2 regions of the Microbacterium petrolearium genome follow, and region 1 is predicted to be linked to the other one. Evidence: predicted binding sites of a transcription regulator. Region 1 holds the regulator's gene; the other holds the start of a gene.
The links. Region 1 encodes LexA, which represses DNA repair genes until DNA is damaged. Its sites were predicted from a motif close to TCGAACANNTGTTCGA; they were not measured.
Positions count from the first base shown of each region.

Region 2: the regulator LexA is predicted to act here: its motif matches at 6,886-6,901, upstream of ACYVJ0_RS03230 (intein-containing Rv2578c family radical SAM protein).

Region 1 is NZ_BAAGRQ010000008.1:108,848-124,504, forward strand. Features, by position in the region: gene ACYVJ0_RS08480 (alpha/beta hydrolase family protein) at 1-1,542, opposite strand, end outside; gene lexA (transcriptional repressor LexA) at 1,597-2,292, opposite strand; gene ACYVJ0_RS08490 (LysM peptidoglycan-binding domain-containing protein) at 2,532-2,894, shown strand; gene ACYVJ0_RS08495 (histidinol-phosphate transaminase) at 2,985-4,097, shown strand; gene hisB (imidazoleglycerol-phosphate dehydratase HisB) at 4,133-4,738, shown strand; gene hisH (imidazole glycerol phosphate synthase subunit HisH) at 4,735-5,397, shown strand; gene priA (bifunctional 1-(5-phosphoribosyl)-5-((5-phosphoribosylamino)methylideneamino)imidazole-4-carboxamide isomerase/phosphoribosylanthranilate isomerase PriA) at 5,535-6,281, shown strand; gene ACYVJ0_RS08515 (SseB family protein) at 6,286-7,083, shown strand; gene ACYVJ0_RS08520 (DUF1844 domain-containing protein) at 7,338-7,751, opposite strand; gene infC (translation initiation factor IF-3) at 7,992-8,633, shown strand; gene rpmI (50S ribosomal protein L35) at 8,706-8,900, shown strand; gene rplT (50S ribosomal protein L20) at 8,933-9,316, shown strand; gene ACYVJ0_RS08540 (TrmH family RNA methyltransferase) at 9,524-10,324, shown strand; gene ACYVJ0_RS08545 (amino acid ABC transporter ATP-binding protein) at 10,449-11,189, shown strand; gene ACYVJ0_RS08550 (glutamate ABC transporter substrate-binding protein) at 11,251-12,162, shown strand; gene ACYVJ0_RS08555 (amino acid ABC transporter permease) at 12,241-12,888, shown strand; gene ACYVJ0_RS08560 (amino acid ABC transporter permease) at 12,885-13,829, shown strand; gene pheS (phenylalanine--tRNA ligase subunit alpha) at 13,863-14,903, shown strand; gene pheT (phenylalanine--tRNA ligase subunit beta) at 14,903-15,657, shown strand, end outside.
Region 2 is NZ_BAAGRQ010000002.1:251,078-266,734, forward strand. Features, by position in the region: gene ACYVJ0_RS03185 (ABC transporter ATP-binding protein) at 1-665, shown strand, start outside; gene ACYVJ0_RS03190 (GNAT family N-acetyltransferase) at 785-1,237, opposite strand; gene ACYVJ0_RS03195 (L,D-transpeptidase family protein) at 1,291-2,751, opposite strand; partial or broken gene ACYVJ0_RS03200 (glucosamine-6-phosphate deaminase) at 2,915-3,433, opposite strand; gene ACYVJ0_RS03205 (FAD-binding oxidoreductase) at 3,547-4,908, opposite strand; gene ACYVJ0_RS03210 (YrdB family protein) at 4,919-5,293, opposite strand; gene ACYVJ0_RS03215 (hypothetical protein) at 5,380-5,868, shown strand; gene ACYVJ0_RS03220 (hypothetical protein) at 5,903-6,199, opposite strand; gene ACYVJ0_RS03225 (hypothetical protein) at 6,493-6,801, shown strand; gene ACYVJ0_RS03230 (intein-containing Rv2578c family radical SAM protein) at 6,910-8,988, shown strand; tRNA gene ACYVJ0_RS03235 (tRNA-Ser) at 9,110-9,194, opposite strand; gene ACYVJ0_RS03240 (transglutaminase family protein) at 9,224-11,536, opposite strand; gene ACYVJ0_RS03245 (DUF58 domain-containing protein) at 11,523-12,716, opposite strand; gene ACYVJ0_RS03250 (AAA family ATPase) at 12,777-13,784, opposite strand; RNA gene ffs (signal recognition particle sRNA small type) at 13,935-14,031, shown strand; gene ACYVJ0_RS03260 (LLM class flavin-dependent oxidoreductase) at 14,053-14,850, opposite strand; gene ACYVJ0_RS03265 (TfoX/Sxy family protein) at 14,900-15,211, shown strand; gene ACYVJ0_RS03270 (DedA family protein) at 15,231-15,657, opposite strand, start outside.

The DNA.
Region 1 (15,657 bases):
CGCCGATCCGCCCTTGATCGCGATCCGGTCCGCGTCCGCGAGCCCCGCCTCCGCGAGCCCGCGCGCCGCGGCCGCCGTGTCCTGTACGTCGACGACGCCCCAGCCGCCGCGCAGCCGCTCGCGATAGCCCCTGCCGTAGCCCGTGGACCCGCCGTAGTTCACGTCGAGCACGCCGATGCCGCGGCTCGTGAAGTACGCCATGACGATCGAGAGCGTGCCCGAGACGTGGGTGGTGGGACCGCCGTGCACCAGCACGAGGTAGGGCGGCAGCTCGCCCTCGGGTGCGTCGAACTCGGGGCTCGTCGGCGGGTAGTCGAACGCGTGCACGGGACCGTTCGGACCGGGGCAGGTGATGGCGCGCGAGACCGGCAGCCAGGCGGGGTCGAGGTCGCCGACGGGCACGCCGCCCCGCACCGGCTCGATCGTGTGCGCGTCGACGTCGAGCAGCCACAGGCCGCCCGGCACGCGCGCGCCGGCGCCGGTCAGCAGCACGCGCTGGCCCCGCACGTCGCGCACGAGCACGCCGCCCGTGAGGGGCGTGTCGAGGGCGTCCTCGGCGCCGCACGTGGGATCGATCACGACGAGCTGATCCGATCCGTTCGTCTGCACCGCGAGGATCCGGCCGTCGGCCATGGTCGCGTACCAGCGCGCGCCGAGGTTCCACAGCGGCCCGCCCGTGTCGGCGTCGACCGTCATGATCGGCTCGGGCCCGACCGCCGACAGGCCGTCGAAGCGCGCCCAGTGCAGGTTCCAGCGCGCATCCTGCCCCGGGTGCGGGATGTCGGCGAGGAACATCAGCTCGTCGTCGCCCGTCCACTCGGGCTGCAGCGCCGAGACGGTGCCCGCCGCGGTGCGCCCGCCGGCGATCACCACGTGCTCGGTCACGCGGCCGCGCTCGTCGAGGCGGCCGACGCGCAGCTCGGCGGCGTCCCACGGCATGTCGGGATGGTCCCACGCGATCCACGCGATCCGATCGCCGCGCGGGGCCGGATAGGCGAGGAAGTCGCTGCCCGCCACGACGCTCGCGACGGCGGCCGCGTCGTGCGCGGCCGACCCGTCGAGGGGGATGCGCACGATGTCGCGCGCGGGCACCGGGGCGCCGGTGTGCGTCTCGCGCACGGCCCACAGCGCGCCCTCGGCGAGGGTGAGGTCGCCGAAGCACATGCCGCCGTCCGCCGGGGTGAGCGGCTCGGGATCCGTGCCCGGCGCGAACCTGTAGACGCGCTGGTCGGCGTGCTCGACGAAGTAGGCGACGCCGTCGTCGCCGGCGGTCCACGCACCGCCGCCGTACTCGTGCACGCGGGAGCGCACGCTCCAGGGGGCGGGCAGCAGCACCTCGGGCTCGCGGCCGGCCTCGCCGCGCATCAGGGCCGTGCGGCCGCGCTCGGCCGGCAGGCCCTCGCTCCACCAGACCTCGTCGCCCACGAAGCGCGCGCCGTCCAGGCGCAGCGATCCGCCGGCCACGTCGGCCGCGGTGATCGGCGATCGCCACGTGCCGTAGGGCGCGATCGTGCGGGCGGGGGCGGTCGCTTCGGAGGCCATGCCACCCACCGTAGGCGAGACGGCGGCGGGCCGCAGGGCGCCCGCCGGTGCGGATCAGACGGCGCGCAGCACGGCGACGACCTTGCCCAGCACGGTCGCCTCGTCGCCGAGGATCGGCTCGAACGCCGAGTTGCGCGGCAGCAGCCACGTGTGGCCGTCGCGCTGGCGGAAGGCCTTCACGGTGGCTTCGCCGTCGAGCATCGCCGCGACGATGTCGCCGTTCTCGGCGTTGTTCTGCGCGCGCACGACCACCCAGTCGCCGTGGCAGATCGCGGCGTCGATCATCGAGTCGCCGTTGACCTTGAGCATGAACAGCTCGCCCTTGCCCACGAGCTGGCGGGGCAGGGGGAAGATCTCCTCGACCTGCTGCTCCGCCGTGATCGGCACGCCCGCGGCGATGTTCCCGACGAGCGGCACCATCGCCGCGTCGCCGACGGCGGGCGCCGTGTCGGCCGGGTTCTCGCCCGACAGACCGGGCAGGTCGATGAGCACCTCCATGGCGCGCGTCTTGCCGGGGTCGCGGCGCAGGTAGCCGCTGAGCTCGAGCTGGCCGAGCTGGTGCGTCACGCTCGAGAGCGACTTCAGCCCGACGGCGTCGCCGATCTCGCGCATGCTCGGCGGGTAGCCGTGGCGCTGGATCGAGCGCTGGATGACCTCGAGGATGGCCATCTGCTTCTCGCTGAGGTTCCGGCGACGCCGCGTGCGGGGCTTGTCGTCGGTGCCGGCGATGTCGGCCGCGGCGTCGCTCATCTGTGCTCCTCGTTCGGATGTCGGAGGTCCGTGATTACGTGACCCTCGACCTCGAAGGTAGCCGATTCGTCGGGGTCTTCGGGAGATTTGTTCGAGCGTGTCCCGGCGGATCCGATGTCGGATGTCGGAGATAGCGTTGACATGTTCGAACCGTCGAACGTATATTCGGTACAGAGCTTCGCATCCGGCCTCCCGGCCGAGCGTCGGATGCGAAGCCGCCCAGACAGAAGGAGCACGACATGAGCACCGCCATCCTCACGGCAGCGGCAGCCCCCTCCGCGCCCCGCACCCGGCTGCGCCTCACGGTGCGCGGCCGCCGCGTGCTGGCGGCGCTGGCGGCCGCCCCGGTCGTCGCGGGTCTCGCGGCGGCCGTGCTCGGCGGCGGCGCGGCCCTGGCATCGGGCGAGGCGGGCGCCGACGCCTCGGCGTTCCACCTCGTCACGGTCACCGCGGGCGATTCGCTGTGGAGCATCGCGCAGGACGTGGCGCCCGGTCACGACCCGCGCGACGTGGTGTACGAGCTGAAGCGGCTCAACAACCTCGCCGGCGGGCTCGTGAGCCCCGGCCAGCAGATCGCGGTTCCCGCGGGCTACGCCGACTGAGCGGGGGCCGGGGCGGCATCGTCGTCCTCGCGATGACGGGCACGGCGATCGTCCGGCATCGAGGGGCCGCTCGGATCTAACATGGAGGGCGTGACCTCCGACCCGGCGAATACCTCGATCGCTCCCGCGATCACCCTCGACGACCTGCCGCTCCGCGCCGACCTGCGCGGGCAGACGCCCTACGGGGCGCCGCAGATGGCGGTTCCGGTCGCGCTGAACGTCAACGAGAACACGCATCCGGTGCCCGACGATGTCGCCGACGACATCGCCGACGCCGTCTCGCGCGCCCTGCGCGACGTGAACCGCTACCCCGACCGCGAGTTCACCCAGCTGCGCGAGGGATTCGCCGACTACCTCGGCCACGGACTCGTGCCCGAGCAGCTCTGGGCGGCCAACGGCTCGAACGAGGTGCTCCAGCAGGCGCTGCAGGCCTTCGGCGGGCCGGGGCGCTCGGCCTTCGGCTTCGCACCCACCTACTCGATGTATGGGCTGCTGGCCCGCGGCGTCGGCTCCGACTGGGTGACGGGCGAGCGCGGCCCGCGCTTCGAGATCGATCCCGAGGACGCGGCCCGTCAGGTCGCCGACGCGCGGCCCGACGTCGTCTTCCTCTGCGCGCCCAACAACCCCACGGGCACGCCGCTGTCGCTCGACGTCGTCGAGGCGGTCTACGACGCCACCGACGGGATCGTCATCGTCGACGAGGCGTACCGCGAGTTCGCGCCGCGCGAGGAGCCGTCGGCCCTGAGCCTGCTGGAGGGGCGCCCGCGCCTGGCCGTCTCGCGCACCATGAGCAAGGCGTTCGCCTTCGCCGGCGCGCGCGTCGGCTACCTCGCCGCCGATCCCGCCTTCATCGACGCGCTGCGTCTCGTCCGGCTGCCCTACCACCTGTCCGCCCTCACGCAGGCGGCGGCCTCCGCGGCCCTGCGCCACGCCGACACGATGCTGCGCACGGTCGACGAGATCGTCGAGCAGCGCGACCGCATGTCGGCCACGCTCGAGGCGCTCGGCTACACCGTCTACCCGTCGTGGGCGAACTTCGTCCTGTTCGGCGGGGTGACCGATCCCTCGCGCACCTGGTCGGCGCTGCGCGACCGCGGCATCCTCGTGCGCGACATCGGCATCCCCGGCCACCTGCGCGTCACGGCGGGCACGGAGGACGAGACGACGGCGTTCCTCGAGGCGCTCGCGGAGATCGGCAACTGAGCCGGGATCCCGCCCCGCGCAATAGACTCGAGGGTATGACCGCAGCCCGCACCGCCCGCCGCAGCCGCTCGACGAGCGAGTCGTCCGTCGAGCTCGAACTGGACCTCGACGGCACCGGCGCGAGCAGCATCGACACGAGCGTGCCGTTCTTCGACCACATGCTCACGGCGTTCGCGAAGCACTCGCTGACCGACCTCACGGTGAAGGCGAGCGGCGACACGCACATCGACGCGCACCACACCGCCGAGGACGTCGCGATCGTGCTGGGGCAGGCGATCCGCGAGGCGCTCGGCGACAAGTCGGGCATCTCGCGCTACGGCGACGCGCTCGTGCCGCTCGACGAGGCGCTCGCGCAGGCCGTCGTCGACATCTCCGGGCGGCCCTACCTCGTCCACACCGGCGAGCCGGCCGGATTCGAGCAGCACCTCATCGGCGGGCACTTCACGGGATCGCTCGTGCGCCACACCTTCGAGGCGATCGCGTTCAACGCCGGCCTCACCGTGCACGTGCGCGTGCTGGGCGGCCGCGACCCGCATCACATCGCCGAGGCGGAGTTCAAGGCGCTCGCGCGCGCGTTCCGCCAGGCCAAGGCCCTCGACCCGCTCGTGACGGGCGTGCCGTCCACGAAGGGCGCGCTGTGACCGACGCGGCTTCCGCCGGCCAGGAGCGGCCGCTCGTCGCGGTCCTGGACTACGGATCGGGCAACGTCCACTCCGCCGTCAAGGCCCTGCAGGCGGCCGGCGCCGACGCGCGCCTGACGAACGACCGCGGGCTCGTGCGCGATGCCGACGGCCTGCTCGTGCCCGGCGTGGGCGCGTTCCGCGCCGTCATGGAGCAGTTGAACGCCATCCGCGGCGGCGAGCTGATCGAGCGCCGGCTGGCGGGCGGCCGGCCCGTCATGGGCATCTGCGTGGGCATGCAGATCCTCTTCGAGCGCGGGATCGAGCGCGGCGCCGACACCGAGGGCCTCGGGGAGTGGCCCGGCGTCGTCCGCGAGCTCGATGCGCCCGTCGTTCCCCACATGGGCTGGAACACCGTCGAGGCGCCCGAGAGCTCCGTGCTGTTCCGCGGCATCGGCGAGGAGCGGTTCTACTTCGTGCACTCGTACGCCGCGCAGGAGTGGACGCTCGACGTGCAGCCCCCGTTCCCCGAGCCCGCCGTCACGTGGGCCGCGCACGGCGGGCGGTTCATCGCCGCCGTCGAGAACGGCCCGCTCTCGGCCACCCAGTTCCACCCCGAGAAGTCGGGCGAGGCCGGCATCCGCCTGCTCGCGAACTGGGTCGGATCGCTGCGCGGCTGATCCCGCGCGCGGTCCCGATCCGCGCCCTCCCCGGGCATCCGCGCCGGAGTTCGCGCTCGATTGGATCGATCGGCCCGGCGCGCGTACCCTCAGACATCGTGCGTTCCGGCGGTAGCGTCCCGCCCGCACAGGGAGATATGAACGATTTCGCGTCCACACCCGGACTGATCCTGCTGCCCGCCGTCGACGTGGCCGGTGGCAAGGCCGTGCGCCTCACCCAGGGCGAGGCCGGAGCCGAGACGAGCTACGGCGACCCCATCGAGGCCGCGGAGCAGTGGGCCGCGCAGGGCGCCGAGTGGATCCACCTCGTCGACCTCGACGCCGCCTTCGGGCGCGGCAGCAACACCGCCGTGCTGCGCAAGGTGCTCAAGCACGTCAAGGGCGTCAACATCGAGCTCTCCGGCGGCATCCGCGACGACGCCTCGCTCGAGGCGGCGCTCGAGAGCGGCGCGCACCGCATCAACCTCGGCACGGCCGCGCTCGAGAACCCCGAGTGGACCGCGTCGATCATCGGCCGCTACGGCGAGGCCGTGGCCGTCGGGCTCGACGTGCGCGGGACCACGCTGGCCGCCCGCGGCTGGACGCAGGAGGGCGGGGACCTCTGGGAGGTGCTCGACCGCCTCGAGGACGCCGGCTGCGCGCGCTACGTCGTGACCGACGTGACGAAGGACGGCACCCTCAGGGGCCCGAACCTGGAGCTGCTGCGCGAGGTCGCCTCGCGGACGGACAAGCCCGTCATCGCCTCCGGCGGCGTCTCGAGCCTCGACGACATCGCCGCGCTGCGCGGTCTCGTGCCCGAGGGCGTCGAGGGCGCGATCGTGGGCAAGGCGCTCTACGCCGGCGCGTTCACGCTCGCCGAGGCGCTCGACGTCGCCACCGACTGAGATCGTGCACGACCACGGCGGCGCGCAGGGCGGAACGGGGGATCCGTCGCGCGCCGACTCCGCCGGCGTTCCGTGGGAGGGCCGCACGTTCCGCGCGAACCCGGCCGCCGGGGACGACGGATCGGCCGACCCGCGTCTGTGGGAGGCGCTGACGCGCTTCCGCGACGGCTCGGGCGATCCCGTCGCGGTCGTCGACGCGCTGCGCGAGGCGCGCGTGCTCGTGCCGCTCGTGGCCGAGAAGGGCGACGAGGGCGTAGGCGCGCACGGGCTCGCGGTGGACAAGACGCAGGAGCTGTCGATCGTCACGGTCGCGGCCCCCGACGGCCGCAGCGTGCAGCCGGTCTTCTCGAGCGTCGACACGATGCGCCGGTGGGACGCGAAGGCACGCCCGATCCCCGTCGCCGGCACGCGCGCCGCGCTCGCGGCGGCGGGGGAGCAGACCGACCTCGTCGTGATCGATCCCGCCGCCGACACCGAGTTCGTCGTGCGCCGGCCGGCCGTGTGGGCGATCGCGCAGTCGCAGCCGTGGGAGCCGGCGTGGACGAGCCCCGAGGTCTACCGGGGCCTGCAGGAGTCGATCGGCCAGGAGCTGGCCGTGCTCGACCTCGCCGTCGAGCCGGGCGACCCGGCCGCGCGCCTGCGCGGCCCCGAGCTCGTCGTGCGCCTCACGCTCGTCGAGGGCCTGGAGCGTACCGAGCTCGACGCCGTGCTGCAGCGCCTCGCCCGGCGCTGGGCGGCGGACGACCGCATCGCGGTGCTCGTCGACAGCCTCCAGGTGAAGCTCGCGCGAGGACTTTCCTGACCGGTTGCACCGACAGGTCGAACCCGATCGGGTGCTGAACTTCAGCGGCGACGCCGCGGAGATGACGCGACCACCGCAACCGATCGGTCGCTCACCACGGCGCAACCGGTCACTGTGCGAGCGAAGCGAGCGTGCGGCCGCTCGTGCGGCCGCCCCGCAGCGCGAAGCGCTGCCTCGCCGGCGCGGCAGCGCCGGCGCGAGCACGCGAGCGGCGCCGCAGAGCGGCGCCCGAGCGCGCGCAGATCAAATAAAGGTCAGATCACCGAGCCGGTGAACTTCTCGCCCGGGCCCTTGCCCGGGGCGTCCGGGATGGTGGAGATCTCGCGGAAGCGCAACTGCAGCGAGCGCAGCCCGTCGCGGATCGGGCGGGCGTGCGAGTCGCTGATCTCGGGCGCCGCGGCCGTCACGAGGCCGGCGAGGGAGTTGAGGAGCTTGCGGGCTTCGTCGAGGTCCGTGAACTCCTCGGCGTTCTCGTCGTCGCCGAGCCCGAGCTTGACGGCGGCGGCGCTCATGAGGTGGATGCACGCGGAGGCGATCACCTCGACGGCGGGCACATCGGCGATGTCGCGAGCGGCGCCCGCGGCGTCCGCCGCCTGCTCCTGTTCCTCCCACCGGGCGTGGCGATCCGCGTCGAAGGAGTGGCTGTGGGAGGACGGCATGGTGCTCATCGGGGCTTTCTGGTAGTCTTGGGGCGGCTCCGGAATGCGTTCCGGACGAAAGAGGATTCACATCCCACCCGCGCTTGCCGTCTTAGGCTACCGGGTCACACTCCGCCCGCGGTCAGCGGGTCGTCATCCAGAGATCGGTTAACAGCGAGATCCGGGTGTTCGGGTGAGCCGACGTCAGTCGTCGTGCACGGGTGGATGCTGAGTTCCCTCTCCCGCCCGTGTCGTGAACGTCGCGCCACGGTGGCCACAGCCATCGCACCCAAGGAGTTCCGCATCAGCGATCCCCGCACCAACGAGCGCATCCGCGTTCCGGAGGTCCGACTCGTCGGGCCGAACGGCGAGCAGATCGGCGTCGTCCGCATCGAGGCCGCCCTGCGCCTGGCTCAGGAGGCCGATCTCGACCTGGTCGAGGTGGCCCCCAACTCGAAGCCGCCCGTGGTCAAGATCATGGACTACGGCAAGTTCAAGTACGAGGCCGCGCAGAAGGCCAAGGAGGCTCGTCGCAACCAGGCGAACACGATCCTCAAGGAAGTCCGCTTCCGCCTCAAGATCGATCAGCACGACTACGAGACCAAGCGCAAGCGTGCCGAGGGGTTCCTGCAGGCCGGCGACAAGGTCAAGGCCATGATCCTGTTCCGAGGCCGCGAGCAGTCGCGCCCCGAGATGGGCGCCAAGCTGCTGCAGAAGTTCGCCGAGGACGTCGCGGAGTTCGGATCGGTCGAGCACCGGCCCACGCTCGATGGTCGCAACATGACGATGGTGATCGCCCCGCACCGCAACAAGTCCGACGCGAAGGCCGAGCAGAACGCGGCGCGCGCGGCCAACCGCGAGGCGGCCCGCGCCGCCAAGACCGGTGCGGACGCCGAGGTCGCGGCCGAGTAAGCCCCACACACTTCCCGCCCCGGCGGGCAGCACAGGACGTCGCCCGATGGGCGCCAACGTAAGGAAGAGAAGATGCCGAAGCAGAAGACCCACTCGGGCAGCAAGAAGCGCTTCAAGATCACCGGCAGCGGCAAGATCAAGAAGCAGCAGGCCAACATGCGCCACAACCTCGAGCACAAGTCGAGCCGTCGCACCCGCCGCCTGAACCAGGACCAGGTCATCTCGGGCAACGACCTCAAGGTCGTCAAGAAGCTCCTCGGTCGCTGAGACGACGCGAGATCACGTTAGGAATCTGAAGAATGGCTAGAGTCAAGCGGGCTGTCAACGCCCAGAAGAAGCGTCGCGTCATCCTCGAGCGCGCCTCGGGTTACCGTGGCCAGCGTTCGCGCCTGTACCGCAAGGCGAAGGAGCAGGTCACCCACTCGCTCGTCTACGCGTACCGCGACCGTCGCAAGAAGAAGGGCGACTTCCGTCGCCTGTGGATCCAGCGGATCAACGCCGCGGCGCGCCAGAACGGCATCACCTACAACCGCTTCATCCAGGGCCTGGCCCTGGCGGGCGTCGAGGTCGACCGCCGCATGCTCGCCGAGCTCGCCGTGAGCGAGCCCGCCGCCTTCACGTCGCTCGTCGAGACCGCCAAGAAGGCGCTCCCGGCCGACGTGAACGCGCCGAAGGCCGCGTAAGCAGCTTCACCCCGCGAAGGCGGGGCGTCCCCTCGGGGGCGCCCCGCCTTCGTCTGTCTGCGCGCCCGCTGCCGTGCGGAGGAGAACCGGCCGTGCGGAGGAGCGGATCGGGGGATCGGTCCTCCGGTGGGCGTGTTCTCCTCCGCTGGGCGGATCGACGCCGCGCGCCGCCCGGGCTCGCGCCGGGCCCGCACGTAGGCTGGCTGCGTGCTCGAGAACCCCCGGTCGCCGCGCGTGCGCGCCGTCGCCAAGCTCGCCAAGCGCAACGCGCGCGAGGAGACGGGCCTGTTCCTGCTGGAGGGGCCGCAGTCCGTGCGCGAGGGGCTCGAATATCGCCCCGACGCGATCGTCGACCTGTTCGCCACGCCCTCCGCGCTCGAGCGGCACGGCGACATCCGCACGCTCCTCACCGACGCGGGCGTCGAGGCCGAGTACGTGACGGAGGCGGTGCTGGCCGCCATGGCCGACACGGTCACGCCGCAGGGGCTCCTCGCCGTCGCGCGCCAGACGCCCACGTCCATCCGCGACGTGTTCGACGGATTCCCACGGCTCGTCGCGATCTGTGAGGAGGTGCGCGATCCCGGCAACCTCGGCACGATCATCCGCGCGGCCGACGCCGCGGGAGCCGACGCGGTCGTGCTCACCGGCCGCACCGTCGATCCGCACAACCCCAAGGTCGTCCGCTCGACGACGGGCTCGCTCTTCCACCTGCCGTACGCCGTCGGTGCCTCGCTGCCCGAGGCGATCGAGCGCGCGCACGGCGCCGGCATGACCGTGATCGCGGCCGATGTGAAGGGCGAGGACCTGCTCGCCGTCCGCGCCGCGGGCGGCCTGGCCGGCCCCACGGCGTGGGTGTTCGGCAACGAGGCGCGCGGCCTCGACGACGAGGCGCTCGCGCTCGCCGACCGGGCGCTGCGGCTGCCGATCTTCGGCCGCGCGGAGTCGCTGAACCTCGCCACCGCGGCGAGCGTGTGCCTCTACGAGAGCGCCTTCTCCCAGCGCTCCTGAGCGGCGGGGAGCCGGCGGCGCGTCGCCCGGGCGAGACGCGCCCGGGACTCCGGTGTTGTTACGTCTCGGTAAAGCGGTTGCGCCCGGTTGGTCGTTGTCTCATCGTGGCCCTAGGGTGAAACGCATGGCTGAGCCCCTTGTCGTCGTGGAGAACGTGCAGAAGCACTATGGCGACTTCCACGCACTGAAAAACATCAACCTCACCGTCGACGCGGGCGAGGTCGTCGTCGTGATCGGTCCGTCCGGTTCGGGCAAGTCCACGCTGTGCCGCACGATCAACCGGCTCGAGACCATCACGAGCGGTTCCATCCGCATCGACGGCGCGGAGCTGCCCAAGGAGGGCAAGGCGCTCGCGAAGCTGCGGGCCGAGGTCGGCATGGTGTTCCAGTCGTTCAACCTCTTCGCGCACCTGACGATCCTCGAGAACGTCACGCTCGGGCCGATCAAGGTCCGCGGCCTCAGCAAGGCCGACGCCGAGACCGAGGCCCGGCGCCTGCTCGACCGGGTGGGCGTGGGCCACCAGGCCGACAAGCTTCCCGCGCAGCTCTCGGGCGGTCAGCAGCAGCGCGTGGCGATCGCCCGCGCGCTCGCCATGCAGCCCAAGGTGATGCTCTTCGACGAGCCGACCAGCGCCCTCGACCCCGAGATGATCAACGAGGTCCTCGACGTCATGGTGAGCCTGGCGAAGGAGGGCATGACCATGATCGTCGTCACGCACGAGATGGGCTTCGCGCGCAAGGCCGCCGACCGCGTCGTGTTCATGGCCGACGGCGAGATCGTCGAGCAGGCGACGCCCGACGAGTTCTTCACGAACGCCCAGTCGGATCGTGCCAAGGACTTCCTCTCCAAGCTCATCACCCACTGAGAAGAGACTCCCACGAGGCTCCGCAACACAGCAGCGGCGCCCACACCAACCAGGAGGAACCATGCGAAAGATCCGCAACATCGCGGCGGTCGGCATCGCCGCCACCGCGCTGCTCGCCCTGACGGCGTGCAACAGCGGCACCCCGGGCGGCGGCGACGCCGGCGGCTCGGGCGACTCGGGCGACGCCGGATCGGAGAAGCCCTACGAGGTCGCCACCGACGTCTCGCTCGAGGGCAGCCCCACCTACGACGCGATGGTCGAGGCGGGCGAGGTCCGCATCGGCGTGAAGGAGGACCAGCCCGGTCTCGGATACCTCGACGCCACCACGGGCGAGCGCACCGGTTTCGACGTCGAGATCGCGCGCTGGATGGCCGCGGAACTCGGCTTCGGCGAGGAGCAGATCGAGTGGCAGGCGATCCCGTCGGCGAACCGCGAGCAGGCGATCGTGAACGGCGACATCGACTTCTACGTCGGCACCTACTCGATCACCGACGCCCGCAAGCAGCAGATCGACTTCGCCGGCCCGTACTTCGAGACCGGCCAGGGTCTGCTCGTGGCTGCGGACAGCGAGATCGAGTCGGATGCCGATCTGACCAGCGACGTCACCGTCTGCTCGGCGACCGGCTCCACGCCGATCCAGAACATCCGCGACAACTACGAGGCGCAGACCGAGGAGTTCGACACGTACACGCAGTGCGTGGACGCGCTGCTCAACGGCACCGTCGATGCTGTCACGACGGACGAGCTGATCCTCATCGGCTACGCCGCGGCCTACCCGGACGAGCTGAAGATCGTCGGCGAGCCGTTCTCGGAGGAGAAGTACGGCATCGGCCTGCCCAAGGGCGACGACGCGCTGCGCGACTTCATGAACACGGTTCTCGAGGAGAACCCCGACACCTGGTCGGCGATCTTCGACATGGAGCTGGGTGACGCGGGCGTCGAGCCCGAGCAGCCCGCGGTCGACCGCTACTGATCGACCGACTTCGACACCCTCCGCGGTGGCCGGCCCCACAGGCCGGCCACCGCGGAACGACTTCCTGGGAAGGCGGACGTGGACACCCTGATTGACAACCTCGATCTCTGGGGCGATGCGCTGGGCAACACCGTGCTGCTGTTCGTGGTGAGCGGCGTCATGGCGCTGGTCCTCGGGACGATCGTGGGCGCGATGCGCGTCTCGCCCGTGCCGATCGCGCGCGCCGTCGGCACGGCGTACGTCAACCTCGTGCGCAACACGCCGCTGACCCTCATCTTCTTCTTCTTCGCGCTGGGCTTCCCGGCGCTCGACCTCGTCGACCTCAGCTACACCTCGCTGGCGATTCTCGCGCTCGGCTTCTACACGGCCACTTATGTCGCCGAGGCCCTGCGGGCGGGCATCAACACCGTCCCCGTCGGACAGGCCGAGGCAGCCCGCGCGATCGGGCTGCCGTTCGGTCAGGTGATGACGCTCATCGTTCTGCCTCAGGCGTTCCGCTCGATCGTCCCGCCGATGATGAGCGTGTTCATCGCGCTGCTCAAGAACACGACGGTCGCTGCGGGATTCTCGGTCGTGGAGCTCGGCTCGATGCGCGCGAACCTCTCCGAGCGTGGGGAACCGGCGATGGTCGTGCTGCTGTGGATCGCCGGATTCTTCGTCGCGATGGTCCTGCTGCTGTCGTGGCTGCAGCGAACGCTCGAGACCCGATGGAAGGTGCTGCGATGACCTCGGTCCTGTACGACGTCCCGGGTCCGAAGGCGATCCTGCGCAACCGCATCCTCGGCGCGCTCACCGTCGTGGTGCTCATCGCGCTGCTCGCGTGGGTCATCTGGCTGTTCATCGCCTCGGGTCAGTTCACGGCGCAGAAGTGGTCGGTGTTCTCCTACACCTACGTGTGGCAGAACCAGATCCTTCCGGCGCTGGTGCAGACAGTGCTCGCCTTCGCGACGGCGGGTGTCGGCTCCATCGTCTTCGCCTTCGTCCTCGCGGTCGGCCGGCTGTCGGACCACGCGTGGGTGCGCGTGCCGTTCACGGTGATCACCGAGGTGTTCCGCGCCGTCCCGGTTCTGATCATGATGATGATCCTGTACTACGGCCTGCCGTCGATCGGCGTCTCGATGTCGCCGTATGCGGCCGTGGTCATCGCGCTCATCGCCTACAACGGCTCGGTGATCGCCGAGGCGCTGCGCGCCGGCGTCCACTCGCTGCCGCGCGGTCAGAGCGAGGCCGGCTACGCCATCGGCCTGCGCAAGTCGGGCGTCATGACGTTCATCCTGATGCCGCAGGCCGTGCGGGCGATGATGCCCGTCATCCTCGCCCAGCTGGTCGTGTGCCTCAAGGACACCGCGCTCGGCTCGATCATCACGTACGAGGAGCTGCTGTACGTGGCCAAGCTCATCGGCGGCAACCTGCAGACGGGCCGGCCGTACATCCCCGCGGCGATCATCATCGGCGGCATCTACATCGGGATGTGCCTCCTCCTCTCGCTGGTGGCGCGGCTCGTCGAGAAGCGCATGTCGAAGTCGCCGCGTGTGAAGGCCGCTCAGGACGCGATCGCCCCGCGTCTGCACCAGGAGTCGACCATCACCCAGGTCATCGCCCAGCAGGATGCGGACGTGTTCGCTTCGCGCGACGGTGGGGCGGGGCACGGCGACGGCCGCCTCTGACCCGCCGCTGACGACGAACTAGACTCGACTCTCGTGTCCGATGCACCCGAGATCACGCCAGAGGCCGTCGAGGCCGCGGTGGCCGATGCGCTCGCCGCCGTCGCCGCCGCCACCGACACCGCGTCGCTCAAGGCCGCCCGCGCCGCCCACCAGGGGGAGGGCAGCCCGCTCGCCGCGCTGAACGCGCAGATGCGCCACGTCGCCAAGGAGCACAAGGCCGAGTACGGCAAGCTCGTCGGCGCCGCGCGCGGCCGCGTGAACCAGGCGTTCGCGGCGCGCGAGGACGAGCTGGCGCAGGCCGAGCTCGCCGCGCGGCTCGAGGCCGAGCGCATCGACATCACCGCCGTCGCGAGCCGGACCCGCACGGGCGCGCGCCACCCCATGAGCCTGCTGCAGGAGCAGATCAGCGACATCTTCGTGGGCATGGGATGGGAGATCGCGGAGGGCCCCGAGCTCGAGCACGAGTGGTTCAACTTCGACGCCCTCAACCTCGACGAGGACCACCCCGCCCGACAGATGCAGGACACCTTCTTCGTCGATCCGGTCGACCGCCACCTCGTCATGCGCACGCACACGAGCCCCGTGCAGATGCGCTCGATGCTCGAGCGCGACGTGCCGATCTACGTGCTGTGCCCGGGCAAGGTGTACCGCACCGACGAGTTCGACGCGACGCACCTGCCCGTCTTCACGCAGGCCGAGGGCCTGGTCGTCGACAAGGGCATCACGATGGCGCACCTGAAGGGCACGCTCGACCACCTCGCGCGCGAGCTGTTCGGCCCCGAGGCGAAGACCCGCCTGCGCACCAACTACTTCCCGTTCACCGAGCCGAGCGCCGAGTTCGACCTGTGGCACCCGACCTTCAAGGGCGGCGCACGCTGGATCGAGTGGGGCGGCTGCGGCATGGTCAACCCGAACGTGCTGCGCGCGGCGGGGATCGACCCGGAGGTCTACAGCGGCTTCGCGTTCGGGATCGGGATCGAGCGGGCCCTCATGTTCCGCTCGGACGTGCAGGACATGCGCGACATGGCCGAGGGCGATGTGCGCTTCAGCGAGCAGTTCGGGATGGTGGTGTGATGCGCGTCCCGCTTTCGTGGCTGCGTGAGTTCGTCGAGGTCCCTCAGGACGCGACCCCGGAGGACGTCTTCGCGGCGCTCGTGTCGGTCGGCTTCGAGGAGGAGGAGGTCATCTCCTTCGACCTGACGGGGCCGATCGTCGTCGGGAAGGTGCTCGAGTTCGTCGAGGAGCCGCAGTCGAACGGCAAGACGATCCGCTGGTGCCAGGTCGACGTGGGCGAGGCGAACGGCGGCGTGCGCGGCATCGTCTGCGGCGCGTCGAACTTCGTGCAGGGCGACAAGGTCGTCGTGACGCTGCCGGGCGCCGTCTTGCCCGGGCCCTTCCCGATCGCGGCCCGCAAGACCTATGGGCATGTCTCGGACGGCATGATCGCCTCGGCCAAGGAGCTGGGCCTCGGCGACGAGCACTCCGGCATCATCCGGCTCGTCGAGTGGGGGATCGATCCCGAGGTGGGCACGGATGCCATCGCGCTGCTCGGCCTCGACGACGTCGCGGTCGACGTGAACGTCACCCCCGACCGCGGCTACGCCCTGTCGATCCGCGGCCTCGCGCGCGAGTACGCCCTCTCGACGGGCGCGCGCTTCATCGATCCTGGCCTGCGCGACGACGTCGCGGCGGCCTCCGGATTCCCCGTCGCGATCCGCGACGAGGCCCCGATCCGCGGCCGCATCGGCGCGAGCGAGTTCGTCACGCGCGTCGTGCGCGGCGTCGACGCCTCGCGGCCGACACCGCCTTGGATGGTGGCGCGGCTGTC
Region 2 (15,657 bases), on a different contig from region 1:
CCCTCGACATCCCCGCCGGGCAGACCGTCGCGCTCGTCGGCACGACGGGCGCGGGCAAGTCGACGCTGGCGAAGCTCGTCTCGCGCTTCTACGACCCCAGCGCGGGGCGCATCACCCTCGACGGCATCGACCTGCGCGAGCTGGATCAGCGCGACCTGCGCCGCGCGATCGTCATGGTCACGCAGGAGGCGTACCTGTTCAGCGGCACGGTCGCCGACAACATCGCGCTCGGGCGGCCGGAGGCCTCGCTCGACGAGATCGTCGCGGCGGCCGAGGCGGTGGGAGCCGACGCGTTCATCCGCTCCCTGCCCGACGGCTACCACACGGACGTCAACAAGCGCGGCGGGCGCGTGTCGGCGGGGCAGCGTCAGCTCATCTCCTTCGCGCGCGCATTCCTCGCCGATCCGGCGGTGCTGATCCTCGATGAGGCGACCGCCTCGCTCGACATCCCGTCGGAGCGGATGATCCAGGACGCGCTGCAGACGCTGCTCGCCGACCGCACGGCCATCATCATCGCGCACCGGCTGTCGACCGTCGCGATCGCCGACCGCGTGCTCGTCATGGAGCACGGCCGGATCATCGAGGACGACACCCCGGACGACCTCATCGCGGGCACGGGCAAGTTCGCCCAGCTCCACGCGGCCTGGAAGCAGTCCCTGGTCTAGAACGGCGACGGAGTCTCGTGGGGGGAGGGGGATACGAGACCCCGCCGCCGGCTGGTGCCAGGGCGCGCGTCAGCGAGCGACCTGAAGCGGGATGGTGCGGAGAGGGGCGTCCGTGAGGCTCAGAAGCGGATCTCCGCGACCACCTCACCGTACTCGGTCTCGCCGACGGGGGAGAATCCGACACGGTGGAAGAAGGCCTCCGGCCCGCCCTCACCGGGCTCGTAGATCACGTTGATGTGGCTGAGGCCCCGGGAGCGCGCCTCGTCGATGAGCGACTCGACCGCGAAGCGGCCGATGCCGCGCCCCTGGTCGTCCGCGTCGACGTTGATGCGCCACAGCACCGAGTCGAAGTGGTCGACGGGCGCGTCGGGGTCGAAGTTGGCGCTGATGAAGCCCACGACCTCGTCGCCGTCGAGCACGACGCGCTGCCATGTCGTCCGCGGATCGAGCACCGTGGCGGCGATCCCGTACGAGACCGGCGCGAGGAACTGCTCCTGGCCCGGTCGCAGCGACAGGTTGTTGACCGCCACGATGGTCGCGGCGGAGAGCTCTTCGAGACGCAGGTCCGACATAACGACAGGCTAGGGCACGAACGACGGCCGCGGGTCGATGAGTTCGCTGGAAGTCAGTTCTGGACGGTGACCGGGGTGCCGACCTGCGCGAAGCGGTACATGTGCTCGGCGGCCGCGACCGTCATGTTGACGCAGCCGTGGCTCATGCGGGCGCCCGGCCCGAAGTTGCTGTGCCAGTACGTGCCGTGGAAGCCCTGGTCTCCGTTGTAGTAGGTGACCCACGGCACGTTGCCGGTGCAGTAGTCGAAGCGCCCGCCCGGCACGAAGTTGCCCTGGCTGTCGCACGATCCCATGTGCTGGATCGTGAGCTGCGCGTAGACGGAGTAGGTGCCGGTCTGCGTCTCGTAGGGTCCGCCCGTGCCGAGGGCGATGGGATAGGACGCCACGAGCTGGTCGTTCTCGTACAGGTAGGTCATGCCGTCGCTCTTGTCGACGAGGACGCGGCGGAACAGCTCCTGCGTCTGGAACGGCACGACCTCGCCCTGCAGCTCGAACGAGAGGTCGCCCTGCTCGAGCGAGGCGGCGATCTGCTCGGGCAGCCCGTCGGTGCTCGCGATCCCGAAGCCGTCCTGTCCCTCCTGGATCACGCGGAGGGCCTCGCCGGCGCCGTCGGTGACGACCTTCGCGTCGACGACGTCGCGGTTGACGCGGGCGGGGAGGTCGGCGATGGCCGCCTCGATCGCCGCCGTGTCGGCCTTGAGGACGAAGCCGCCGGTCTCCGGGTCGGCGTCGGGGACCACCCAGCTCGCGATCGTCGCCAGCGGGAGCTCCTCGGCGCGCGTCTCCTCGAGGTAGAAGCCCGCCGTCGCCGCCTGCTCGTTGAGCGATCCGGCGAACTCCTCGGCCGCCTCGGTCGTGACGGGCGCCGGCACCTCGGCGGCCTCGACCGAGACGGCGATCTGCTCGTCGCCGGAGGCGAGGGCGGCGGTGAGGTCCTCGGCGAGCGCGTCGAGGTCGGGGCCGGTGCCCGGCTCGGCGGGCACGGCGACGAAGGCCGCGCCGTCGAAGCTCACCTGCGCGTTGACCGGATCGGCGAACATCTCGGGCGCGACGCCCCTGAGGGCGTCGGCCGCGGCGTCGGCGTCGATCACGACGGCCGCGTCGGTCGGCTCGGGGTTCCAGGCGCCGACGTTCCACAGCGGGTGGTCGGCGAACGCCTGCTCGGCGGAGGCCTTCGCGTCGATCGAGGCGCCGACCTCGGCGCCGGTGAGCGTGACGCCCTCGACGGTGATCTCGGCGTCGGACACGCGCTTGGCGATGGCGTCGGCGGCCATGCCCACCGTGTGGAAGCCCACGGGGGCGCCGGCCACGACCACGCCGGGCGCGATGAGGATCGCGGCGGCGAACGCGGCGGCCGCGACGAGCAGACCGGCCGGGATGCCGATGCCGAGCCAGAGGCCCTTGCGGCTGCGGCGTGTCTGGGAATCGGTCGCGTCGTCCGAGACGCCGTCGATCGGCTGCTCGGCGTCGAGCGGCTGCTCGCTGTCGATCGGCTTGGTCGCCAGGTCGGTCATGTGTCCCCCTCGTGGTCCGCCGCCGCGCGTGGCGCGCGGAAGTGCACCGGTGGATCCATGGTAGGGCGGCATGTCTGCGCGACGGCAGGGGAAGGGATCACGAAATCGCGTCGATCCGGGCGTTCGGGCGCCCCGTACCCCGGACTGCCCGGGGGTCCGGTGGTCAGATGTGCTGCCACTCCGGCTTGTGGGCGTACGTGTAGCGGTAGTAGTCCGCGTGCCGCAGGCGGGAGGCGGCGGCCTCGTCGATCACGACGGTGGCGCGCGGGTGCAGCTGGATGGTCGAACCGGGCAGCGATGCCGTCAGCGGCCCCTCCACCGCCCCGGCGACGGCCTCCGCCTTGCCCTCGCCGAAGGCGAGCAGCACGAGCTGGCGTGCCTCGAGGATGGTGCCGAGCCCCTGCGTGATGCAGTGCGTCGGCACGTCGTCGATCGTGTCGAAGAAGCGCGCGTTGTCTTCGCGGGTCTGCTGCGTGAGCGTCTTCACGCGCGTGCGCGAGGCGAAGGACGATCCGGGCTCGTTGAACCCGATGTGCCCGTCGGTGCCGATGCCGAGCAGCTGCAGCTCGATTCCGCCCGCCGCCGCGATCGCCGCCTCGTATCGCTCCCCGGCGGTCTCGATGCCCTCGAGGGCGCCGCTGGGCACCTGCACGAGGGCGGGGTCGAGGCCCAGGGGCTCGACGCCAGCCGGCCTGAAGCGACCAGAGCATCTCTCTCGATGACGGCTGCGGTGGTCGCTTCATCTCCGCGTCCTTCGGCCGCTGAAGTTCAGCAACCGATCGGTGCGACGGAGAACTACCGCGTGAAGACCTTCCCGGGGTTGAGGATGCCCTGGGGGTCGAAGACGCGGGCGATCCCGCGCTGCAGCTCCCACTGATCCTCGCCCAGCTCGTCGGCCAGCCAGCGGGACTTCAGCACGCCGATGCCGTGCTCGCCCGTGAGGGTGCCGCCCAGGCGCAGCGCGGCGCGGAAGAGCTCGTCGGCCGCCCGCCAGATGAGGTCGGGCACCTGCGCGCCGGCGAAGACGAAGTTGGGGTGCAGGTTGCCGTCGCCCGCGTGCGCGACGGTGGGGATCGTGATGCCGTAGGCGCGCTCGATCCGCCCGATCTCCTCGAACATCTCGGGCAGGCGGCTGCGCGGCACGCAGACGTCCTCGATGAGGGTCGTGCCCATCGCGGCGAGCGAGGGGTGGAACGCGCGGCGGATCGCGAGCAGGCGCTCGCCCTCCGCGCGGTCGTGCGTGACGGCCACCGTGCCCCCGGCGCCGCGCAGCACCTCGGCGATCGCGTCGGCCTCGGCGCGCGCGGCCGGACCGTCGGTCTGCACGGTGAGCTGCGAGGCCCCGGGTGTGGGGCGCGGCAGGCCGAGGTGGGCGTGGATCGCCTCGAGCGAGGCGGCGTCGAGCAGCTCCATGATCGCCGGCTGGATGCCCGCCGACGTGACGGCCGACGAGCCCGCGGCGGCGGAGCGCACGTCCGGGAACGTCGCCGCGACCGTGCACACATCGCCGGGGACGAGGCGGCGCAGCTTGAGCGTCGCGCGGACGATGACGCCGAGCGTGCCCTCCGAGCCGATCAGCAGCGACGTGAGGTCGAGCCCGGTCACGCCCTTCACGCTGCGGTGGCCCATCGAGACGAGCCGGCCGTCGGCGAGGACGACGTCGAGCCCCAGCACCGCGTCGCGCACGACGCCGTACTTGGCGCACAGCAGACCGCCGGCGCCCGTGGCGATGTTGCCGCCGACCGTCGCGATGTCGCGGCTGGCCGGGTCGGGCGCCCACCACAGGCCGTGCTCGGCGAGCGCGGCGTTCAGCTCGGCGTTGAGGACGCCCGGCTCGACCACGGCGAGCAGGTCGTCGGGGCGCACCTCGACGATGCGCGTCATGTTCCGCACCGAGAGCGCGATCTCGCCCGCTCCGGCGTTCGCGGCGCCGGCCAGCCCCGTGCGGGCGCCCTGCGTCACGACGGGCGTGCCGGTCGCGGACGCGATCCGCAGCGTCGCCTGCACGTCCTCCGTCGAGGTGGCGTGGACGACGGCGAGCGGGCGGTCGGGAGCGGCGTGACCGGACCGGTCGGCCCTGGCCGCCTCGAGCGACGCCTCGGTCGTGTCGACCCGATCGCCCAGCTCGGCGCGCAGCAGCGCGACGACGTCGCTCATGCCCCCTCGCTCATGCGAGCGCGCGGCGACCGTGCAGCAGGCCGATCACCACGGCGATCACGCCGAAGCCGAGGCCGACCCAGCCGAGCCCCAGATCCCACATCGCCATGGTCGCCGAGACGAAGACGAGCAGCTCCACGAGCGCGCGCACGAACGGGTGCACCGCGAACACCGCCCTGGGCGAGACGAACAGCGCCCAGGCGAGGATCGCGAGGGCCGGGGCGAGCAGCCCGAAGAGGATGTTCCAGGCGACCGGCCACGCCAGGAGGCCCCATACGAGCAGGATCGCGAACGCGGCGAGCTCGGAGAGCAGGCGGAGCACGTCGAGCGCGGTGATGCGCGCAGCGGTGGCGCCGCCGCCGGGGGGCGAAGCAGGGGCGGACATGCGCTCCAGTCTACGTGGCGCGCTTCCGGGCGATCCGCGGTACTCCGCGCCAGCCGCCGCCCAGGCCCCATCGCTACGCTGGAGGGGTGACGCGATCTCCCGAACCGGCCGACTCCACCCGCAAGAAGGAGGGCCGCGCGACGCGCTACGCCTCGCTCGAGGAGGCGTTCCAGAGGCACGGCACGCCCGCCGCGAACCGTGAACTGATCCGGCGCATCGTCGACGGCATCGACGCCGCCGGCTTCGTCGGCTACTCGACCCACTTCCGCATCGAGCGGCGCGGCGGCTCGCCCGCGCTCGAGGTGCACCCCGGCTACACCAATGGCTTCCGCACCGAGCAGGAGATCGTGCGCCGCCTCGGCGACGACGTCGAGCGCTGGCCGAGCCGCCGCTTCCACGGTGCGTGGGGCGTGACGCACCCGGTCGCCGCCCCGGCGCCGGCCGCGAAGCCGGCGCGAGCGCCGCGCGCCGCGTCGCCGCGTGCCGCATCGGCACCCGAGGAGCCGCCGACGGTGTGCCCGACGTGCTTCATGGTGCTGCCCATGAGCGGCGTCTGCCAGAACTGCGACGCCTGATCGGCGCCCGCTGATCCGGACCCGCTGATCCGGGTCAGTTCTGCTCGACTCCGGGATCGGTGACGTCCACGTCGTCGGACTCCACCCGGGCGACGAGGTCGTCCATGGTCGGCGGATCAACCTCGATGCCGGCGTCCGACAGGCGGCGCTCGAGCGTGCTGCGCACGTCGCCGTGCAGCGTGTCGATCAGCATGTCGGCTCGCGTCTGGGCGACGATGCCGCCGATCCGCTCGTCGTCGTTCGTGTCGTGCGTGTCCTCGAGGGGCGCGTCCTGCGTGCCGTGGCCGCCCGGGCCGCGCTCCTCGTCCGCGCCCTCACCAGCCATCGGCATGCTCGTCCTCCTCGAATTCGTCCATCATCGCCTGCAACAGGGGATCGTCCAGCGGGGCGACGGGCGGAACCGTTCCGTTCGACATGCGGGCACTCCTCTCGTCCCCTCGGCGGACTCGCGCTCGCGCCGAGGTGCCGCCAGCTTCGGCGACCGTCTCATGATCGCCCGGTATCCCGGTCGGCACACGGGGCTTGACATCGCCGCGGGGCGACGCCCCGCACCCGGCGCGCGAGTATCCGGCGGCCGAGAGGGTGTCAACCCCCTGGAACCGCCGGCGCGGCCGGGCGACAGTGATGTCGGAGGTCGACATGGATACGGTTCATCAGCTGGATCTCGTTCCGCTCGGCGAGGATGCCTGGCGGCTCTGCGACCGCAGCGTCGATTCGTGCGACGCGACGAGCGTCGTGGCGTACGTGGAGCGACGGGATGACGGCTACGAGGTGGTGTGGGTCTCGACGCATCGGGGCGTCGAGCGGTTCACGACGATGGGGGACGCGCTGGAGCGCGCGGCGGAGGTGCTCTCCGCGGTGACGCCGCCGGGAGCGACGCGTCCGATCCCCATCCCGCATTTCGCACCGCGACCGGCAGCGCTCGCGGGGTGACAGGCGGGGGCGGCGGCCCGGGGTGCTCGACGGAGCGCGTCCCGGGCCGCCGGTCTGTGCGCACGATGCCTGCTTGACATCCGGTAGTACGGATGTTCGACTGGAGGCATGAGGTGGAGCGGGCAGCAGGTGAACGGATCTGCGGATCCGGCGCTCATCGGCCTGCAGGGCCTCGTCCGCTCCGTGCGCACGCCGGAGTTCGCGGGCATCACGTTCCACGAGGTCGCCGCGAAGTCGGCCCTCAACCGCGTGCCCGCGCAGAGCCCGATGCCGTTCTCGTGGACCGTGAACCCCTATCGGGGCTGCTCACATGCCTGTCTCTACTGCGTGCACCCGGACACCCTCGTGCTGATGGCCGACGGCCGCCAGCGAGCCATCCGCGAACTGCGCGTCGGCGACGAGATCGTCGGAACGCGCGTCGACGGCGCCTATCGGCGGTACGTGAAGACGGAAGTCCACGCCAAGTGGGCGAGCCGGAAGCGCGCGTACCGAATTGTGCTCGCCGATGGCACGGAGCTCATCGCCAGCGGTGATCACCGCTTCCTCACCGATCGCGGATGGAAGCACGTCATCGGCGCGACGAGCGGCGGCGAGCGGCGTCCTCACCTCACGATCCGCAACGCACTGCAGGGCTTCGGCCTCGGCGGTGCGGCGACAGCGGAGGGTCGCTGGACGTCGGCGGCGTTCCGGCGGGGGTATCTGACGGGGATGATCCGTGGCGATGGGATGATCTTCCACGGGCGGTACCGATACCCGCATCGCACGACGGAGCAGCATGCTTTCCGCCTCGCGCTGGCCGACACCGAGGCGCTCGACCGAACGAGGGAGTTCCTCGCTGCCGAGGGGATCGAGACGCGGACGCGTCCGTTCACCTCGGCCTCCGCACGTCCGATGCTCGCTCTTCACACGGGAAAGCGCGCGGACGTCGCCGCGCTCGAGGGCCTCATCCAGATGCCCGAGGGTCCCGATCATGACTGGCACGCGGGATTCCTCTCGGGGATCTTCGATGCGGAGGGAAGCTGCTCCGGCGGGATCCTGCGAATCAGCAACAAGGACGAGGGCATCCTCTCGGCCATGGTCGCCGCCTGCGACGCGCTCGGCATCCGATCGGTGAGGGAGCCGGTGGCGGCGAACGGCGTCAGCGTCATCCGTGTGGTGGGGGGCCTGCCGGCGCGTCGGAGATTCTTCGAGGCGACCCGGCCGGCGATCACCCGCAAGCTGGCGATTGCAGGCGATGCGGTGAAGACCGTGGCGGACCTCCGAATCGTGGCGGTCGAGGACCTCGGCGTGGAGATGGAGATGGTCGACATCACCACGGGGACCGGCGACTTCATCGCGAACGGCGTCATCAGCCACAACTGCTTCGCCCGCCGCACGCACACGTACCTCGAGCTGGATGCCGGGGCCGACTTCGACAGCCAGGTCGTCGTGAAGGTGAACGCGGCCGAGGTGCTGTCGGCCGAGGTGTCGCGCCGGTCGTGGAAGCGCGAGCTCGTGGCGCTCGGCACGAACACCGATCCGTATCAGCGCGCCGAGGGCCGCTACGCGCTCATGCCGGGGATCATCGCCGCGCTCGCCGAGAGCGGCACGCCCCTGTCGATCCTCACGAAGGGCACGCTGCTGCGGCGCGACCTGCCGCTGCTCGCGCGGGCCGCCGAGCAGGTGCCCGTCGACCTGGCGATGTCGATCGCGATCTTCGACGACGAGCTGCAGAAGGCCGTCGAACCGGGCACCCCGACGGCGGCGGCGCGGCTCGCCACCGTGCGCGCGGCGGCGGACCTCGGCTTCCGCGTCACCGTGTTCGTGATGCCGATCCTGCCCTGGCTCACCGACTCCGTCGAGCACCTCGACGATGCGCTGGCGCAGATCGCCGCCTCCGGTGCGCACCGGGTGGTGTTCGGGGCCCTGCACCTGCGCCCGGGAGCGCGCGAGTGGTTCTTCCAATGGCTCGCGCGGGAGCATCCGAGGCTCGTCCCCGTGTACCGGCGCCTGTACGGCGGGTCGTCGTACGCGTCGAAGGAGTACCGCACGTGGCTCGCGCGCCGCGTGCGCCCGCTCATCCGGCGCCACGGACTCGACGCCCGCGAGGACGACGACGCGCCGGACGCCTGGCGCGGCGCGCGCATGGTCGCGGCGCCGGCCACATCGCTGGGCCTGCCCGCCGAGACCGCGCCGACGCTGTTCTGAAGCCGTTCAGCGGAGGATAGGGGACCCCGTCGCGCGGCTGACGCCGCGCTCCTCCTCGAATCGCTCTGCCCAATGAACGAGATACGGGTGCGTCCTGGCGGACGCACCCGTATCTCGTTCGCGGAGGATAGGGGATTCGAACCCCTGAGGGCTTGCACCCAACACGCTTTCCAAGCGTGCGCCATAGGCCACTAGGCGAATCCTCCAGCGGCCCCCGAAAGGGCCTCGGAACATCCTACCCGGCGCCGCCGGGGCGGCCGAACCGCCCGAGCTCGAGCAGCCGGGGCGGGCTCAGCAGCGATCTGGGCGCGACGAGGGCGGCCGCGCGGGCGAGCGGCGACGGAAGGATCGCGCGGCGGACGGCGCGCAGCGGCGCGGACAGATCAGGCGTGGAGCGCGCTCCCGGCGGGCCGTAGCTGGCGGCCTCGATGCCGTCGACGAGGGGATCCAGCACCTCGGTCGAGAGCCCGGGGGCGGCGGCCACCCGCGCCGCCAGGGCGCGCGGGCTGTCGTGCGCGTGCACCTCCTCGCCGGCGTCGACGAGGGTGTCGGTGAGCTCGCGCCAGGCGGCGGGCGCGTCGCCCCGCGCGGCGGCGCGCAGCCGGCGTCCGCGGAGCACCGCGCGCGCCAGCCCCGGCACCGCGAGCAGCGCCGCGATGCCCGCCGCCCAGCCGACCGGGACGAGCCAGCCCCAGTCGTAGGCGGTCGATCCGTCGCCCGATCCGCCCGGCACATCCTCCGGCGGCAGCGACGGCGCGGCGCTCGTCGTGGGCGTCGGCAGGGCCGGCGCGACCGGCGTCGGCTGCGCGCCGGCGCCGTCGCCGGCGATGGCCTCGGGCAGGAACGACGTCGCATCCCCCAGCCCCGGCGTCGGCTCGAACGGCACCCAGCCGATACCGCGGAAGTACACCTCGGGCCAGGCGTGCAGCTGCGAGGCGCGCACCGTGTACACCGCCTCCTGCCCCAGCCACTCGCCGCCGCGCACGCCGGGGAGGTAGCCGACGACGACCCGCGAGGGCATGCCGAGCGTGCGTGCCATCACGGCGAACGTCGACGCGAAGTGCACGCAGTAGCCCTCCTGCCGATCCAGGAACGAGGCCATCGCGTCGAGGTCCGAGCCGTCGAAGCCGTCGTCCACGGGGGCGTCGAGCGAGTACGCGAACTCGCCGCCGCGGAACCAGCTCTGCAGCGCCACCAGCCGGTCGTAGTCGTTCTCCTCGCCGGCGACGACGCCGGCCGCGGCATCGGCGATGCGACCGAGCAGCGGGCTGCGGGGCAGCGAGAGCGTGTCTCCCGCGAGCCCCTCGAGGCCGGGGGAGGGGATCGTCGCCGTCGTCGCCTGCGCCGCCTCCCGCGTCGGACGCGGCACGACCGCGGCCGCGGTGTACGTCTCGCCCGCGGCCTCGCCGCCCGTCACGGTGCCGTTGGCATCCGCGAGCCGCCAGTCCCGCGAGACCCCGTCGAGCGCCGCGAGCGGATAGGGGACCGGCAGCAGCGGCCCCTCGAGGTTCAGCACCTCGATGTCGAGCGAGACGAGCTCCGAGCCCTCCGGCGCCTCGGCGTCGAGCGCGGCGGGCATCGCGTCGCCGACCGGCAGGGTCGCGCCCTCGTCGGGCTCCCATCCGGCCCCGCTGAACGACGACAGCGTCGCGACGCGGAGGTACGGCGCCGCCTCGCCCTCGTTCAGGACGTAGCGCAGCACGTCGGCGTCGCCGACGCGGCGCAGGTCGTCGCCCAGATCGAGGGACGCGTCGATGCGGGTGGGGGCACCGGGGCCGCGCAGCGAGCCGGTCGGCTGCGGCAGCAGCGGTGTGACGACGAGCGCCGCCACCACGGCGAAGGCGGCGAGCGCGGCGCCTTGCACGGGGCGGGCGTCGCCCGGCGAGCGGCGGCGCCGATCGACGTACAGCAGCAGCAGCGCGGCGCCGAGGAGGATGAGGATCTGCGGCATGCCCGTGCCGATGCCGGTGATCGCGGGCGGCAGGATCCACACGGCGACGGCGGCCGCGATCGCCGCCACGGGCAGCCGCACGGCGACCGCGAGCACGTCGAGCACGAGCGCGAGCAGTCCCGCCGCGGCGATGAGGACGAAGATCAGCGGGGCGCCGGGATCCACCGGGGCCGCGCTCTCGGTGAGCTGCGTCGTCGCCGCCGACAGCAGCGGCGGCATGTCGGTGAGCAGCCTCGGCGTCGGCACGACACCCAGCAGCGACGACGGACCGGGGAGCCTCCCCACCGCCGCGAAGAGGGTGTGGATCCCGGTCGTCGCGGCGATCCACGCCACCGCCTGGATCAGCGGGGCGAAGCGCGCCACGGGGCGAGCCGCGCGCGTGAGGGCACCCGCGGCCCACACGGCGAGCATGCACACGAGCGCACCGGTGAGCCAGGCCGGCAGGATGACCCCGGACAGCGGCAGCATCGCGGCCACGGCGAGCAGCAGGGATGCCAGGGATGCCGCCAGGCCACGGTCCCGCCGCGGGCGCGCCGTCGGCGGGGTCCGCGGCGCCGCGGGCGCGGGCGCGGCCGCGAGCAGCTCATCGATCGACACGGTCGCCTCCCGGTGCCGCCGAGAGGCGGTCGAAGGCCGCCGCCCAGGAGGCGGTCACGTCGTCTCCGAGGCGCGCGGCCGCCCAGCCGCCGTCGCGCAGGCGATCGAGGGCGTCGCGCTGCGGCGTCGGCGTGAGCAGCACGGGAAGCGACGAGTGACGGCCGAGGGCGTCGAGGTCGGCGGCCAGGCGATCGTCGGTCGACCCGCACACGACGACGAGCGGACCCGTCGAGGCCGGCAGCGCGAATCCGGCGCCGTGGCCGTCCCCGCCCGCGTCCGCGCGATCGGGCATCACGGTCGCGAAGGCGCGCTCCAGCGACTCGAGCACCGATCCGTCGGGAGCGGCGAGATCCGCGAGTGGCCGGCCGGCATGGTCCGTCACACGCACCGCGAACCCGTCGGTCACGAGGCGCCACGCGGCCGAGACGCAGGCCGTCACCGCCGCCTCGAACCCGGCGTCCTCACCCGAGCGCGCCTCGGCGGGCCAGCGCGGCGCCGCGAGGTCGAGCACGACGGTGGCCGACGGCACGGTCTGCTCCTCCTCGTCGCGCACCATGAACGATCCGCGGTGTGCGGAGGCGCGCCAGTGGATCCGCCGCATGGAGTCGCCGGGGGCGTAGGGGCGCGGAATGAGGTTGTCGCTGCCGCGACCGCGACGCTCCTCGGACGCGCCGCCGTCGCCGGCATCGCCGTGCGAGCGCGGCAGCGGCTCGAGCCAGCGCGCGCGGGGCACGACGAGCACGGGCGTGGGCTCGCCCAGCGACGCCGTGCGCCGCCACAGCCCGAACGGGTCGGTGGCCTCGAGCTCGAGCGGGCCGACGGGGTGCCGCCCGCGGCGCACCCCGGTCACCGCGTACGCGACGCGCGTCTGCGGGCCCTCGCCGCGCGGGAGCGAGCCCGAGGCGTCGCCGGTCAGTCCGGGCGGCAGGACGTCGCGCCACCGCCCGCGCGGCGCGCGTTGCGGCGGCTCCACGGAGACCCCCAGCTCGATCGTCGTCTCCGATCCGACCTCGACGGAGTCCTCGGACAGGCGCCTCGCGACCTGCACGCCGGGGCGCGCGTTCCTCGCGGCGAACCAGCACGCGGCCAGCAGCGACAGCAGCGCGACGCCGACGTACTGTGCCTCCGACGCCCCGAGGATCGAGGCGAGCGGCAGGCACGCGATCCCGACCGCCAGCACCGCCCACCCGCGCGGGGTCAGCGGCGACCCCGCCCGAGCCCCCCGACGTGTCGCCAAGGCTCAGCCCGCCACGGGCACCGGCACGGTCGCGGCGATCCGGTCGAGGATCGCCGGCACGGAGTCGGCCGCGCGGCGCGACTGCGTCGCGGAGCGCGCGGGGATGAGGCGGTGCGCCAGCACCGGGTTCAGCAGCTCCGTCACGTCGTCCGGCAGCACGTAGCCGCGGCCCTCGAGCGCGGCATTGACCTTCGCCGCGCGCACGAGCTGCAGCGTGGCGCGCGGGCTCGCGCCGAGGCGCAGCTCGGGGTGCGCGCGCGTGGCCTGGGCGAGGGCGACGGCGTAGTCCTCGATGGCGGGCGCGACGTGCACGGACCGCGCCCACGCGATGAGCGAGCGCACCTGGTCCGTCGTGACGACGGGGCGCAGCTCGTCGAGCGGATTGGCGGCGTCGCGCTGGCGCAGCATGAGCGCCTCGGCACGCGCATCCGGGTACCCCATCGAGATGCGCATCATGAAGCGGTCGCGCTGCGCCTCGGGGAGCGCGTACGTGCCCTCCATCTCGAGGGGGTTCTGGGTCGCGACGACGAGGAACGGATCGGGCAGCCCGTGCGTGGCCCCGTCGACCGTCACCTGGCGCTCCTCCATCGCCTCGAGGAGCGCCGACTGCGTCTTCGGGGACGAGCGGTTGATCTCGTCCGCGATGACGATGTTCGCGAACACCGCGCCGGCCTTGAACTCGAACTCGCGCACGACCGGATCGAACACCGACACGCCCGTGACGTCGCTCGGCAGCAGGTCGGGGGTGAACTGCACGCGGCGCACGTCCGCGGCGATCGACGCCGCCAGCGACCGCGCGAGCATCGTCTTGCCGACGCCCGGGACGTCCTCGATCAGCAGGTGGCCCTCGGCCAGCAGCACGATGAGCGCGGCGCGCACGGCCTCGGGCTTGCCGTCGATGACGCGCTCGATGGAGGCCGCGATGAGGTCGGTCGCCTGGCGGAACGCGGCGGCGCCGTCGCCGCCGACCGGGCCGGGGGCCGCGGGGCGGACGGTCGTGGACTCGGACATGCGTCCTCCCTCACGGGTCGGGAGTCTTTCGGATGACGGGCGTCGCTGTGGGCCACAGCCTAGTGTCCGCGAGGCGCGCGATGGTCGTTCCCCGGGGACCTCACGGCGGCCGCTCCGGATCCGCGGCGCCGCACGTCGGGTAGACTTGTCGGCAGCTCTCCGCGTGACGGCATCCAGGCCAACTCCCCCAGGACGGAAACGTAGCAAGGGTAACCGGGCTCTGCCGGGTGCGCGGAGAGTCTTTACTTTTCCGCCGCGGACGAAGGCGTCAGCGCGGCAGGGACTCCAGTAGGACGCGCGGGTCGGGGGCGTCGGCCGGTGCCTGGATCGCGATCGCATCCGCCCCCGCGTCCGCCAGCTCGCCGATCCGGTCGGCGATCCGCTGCTCCAGCGCGCCGCCGCGGGGATCGATCTCCGCGAACGCGCGCACCACCGGCCGCCCCGGTCGTCCCGCCGCGGCCCAGCCCTCCTCGACCACGGCGCGCGCGGCGCGCACGGCCGCGGCGTCGTTGGCCGCGTCGAGCAGCACGCTGTCGCCGAGCTCGCCGGCCAACCGCAGCGTCTTCGGCCGCGTCGCCCCGACGGCGATCTCCGGCGCCGCTTCGGGCGGCCAGCCGAGCGCGACGTCGGCGAGCGACACGTACCGCCCGTCGACGTCGACCGTCTGGCCCTCGAGCAGCGCGCGCACCGCCGTGACGTACTCGCGCAGCAGCGTGAGCGGCGAGGCCACGCGGGCGCCGACCTGCCCCATCCAGTCGAGCACGCCGTGCCCGAACCCCGCGACGAGCCGGCCGGGCGCGAGGCGCTCGAGCGTGGCGATCTCCATGGCGGCCAGAGCGGGATTGCGCAGCGGCACGGGCAGCAGGCCGATGCCCACCCGCACGCGGTCCGTCGAGACGAGCGCGGCGGTGGCGGCCGTCAGCCCGCCCTCGAGGAAGCAGTCCTCCCACAGCCACAGCTCCGCGACGTCGGCCTCATCCGCCGTCCGCGCGATCGCGCGCAGCTGCTCGGGCGGCGACTGCGGACGGAACACGACGCCGACGACCGGGGGCGCTGTCTCTGTCATGGCCTCATCGTGCCATCCGCCGCTGACACCGCGTGGGTACCATCGCCCCATGGCCTACAACGCCGAGCTCGCCGATCGGGTGCGCGCCCTCATCGAGGCCGCGGGAGACGTGGACGAGAAGCGCATGATGGGCTCGCTCGCGTTCATGGTGAACGGGCGGATGGCCGTGGGCGTCTCGGGCGACGAGGTCTTCTTTCCCGTCGGCGGCGGCGAGGCGCTGGAGGCGGCCCTGCAGCAGGGCGCGCATCGACTCCACCTGCGCAGCGGGCGCCAGGTGCCCTTCGCGGCGCTCACAGACCCCGACGACGACACCCTCGCCGACTGGATCGCCGAGGCCGTCGAGCGCGCGACGAACGGCTGAGGCCGCTCGCCCGCTGAGGTCAGCGGCCGCCGGCGCGGGGCGCGACGCGCGCGATGAGCGCGTCGGTGACCCAGCCCAGCAGCAGGGCCGCGGCGATCGAGACGATGACGGCGGTGATGGTGCCGCCGGGCAGCAGCGTGGCGATGGTCGCGCCGACGAGCGCCTGGTACGCGGCCCAGAGCGTGGCGGAGATCGCCGCGACGGGCAGGTAGCGCGTGGCGCGGATGCCCGTGGCGCCGGCGGTGAGGTTGACGACGAGGCGGGCGAACGGGATGAAGCGCACGGTGAACACGGCCATGGCCACGTGGCTGCGCAGGCGCGTCTTCGCCCACTCGTGCGCGCTCTGGAAGCGCGGGTGGTTCGCGAAGAACCGCCGGCGCTCGGGGTGCAGCAGTCGGCCGATCAGGTAGCAGCAGGCGTCGCCGCAGAACGCGGCCAGCGCGGCG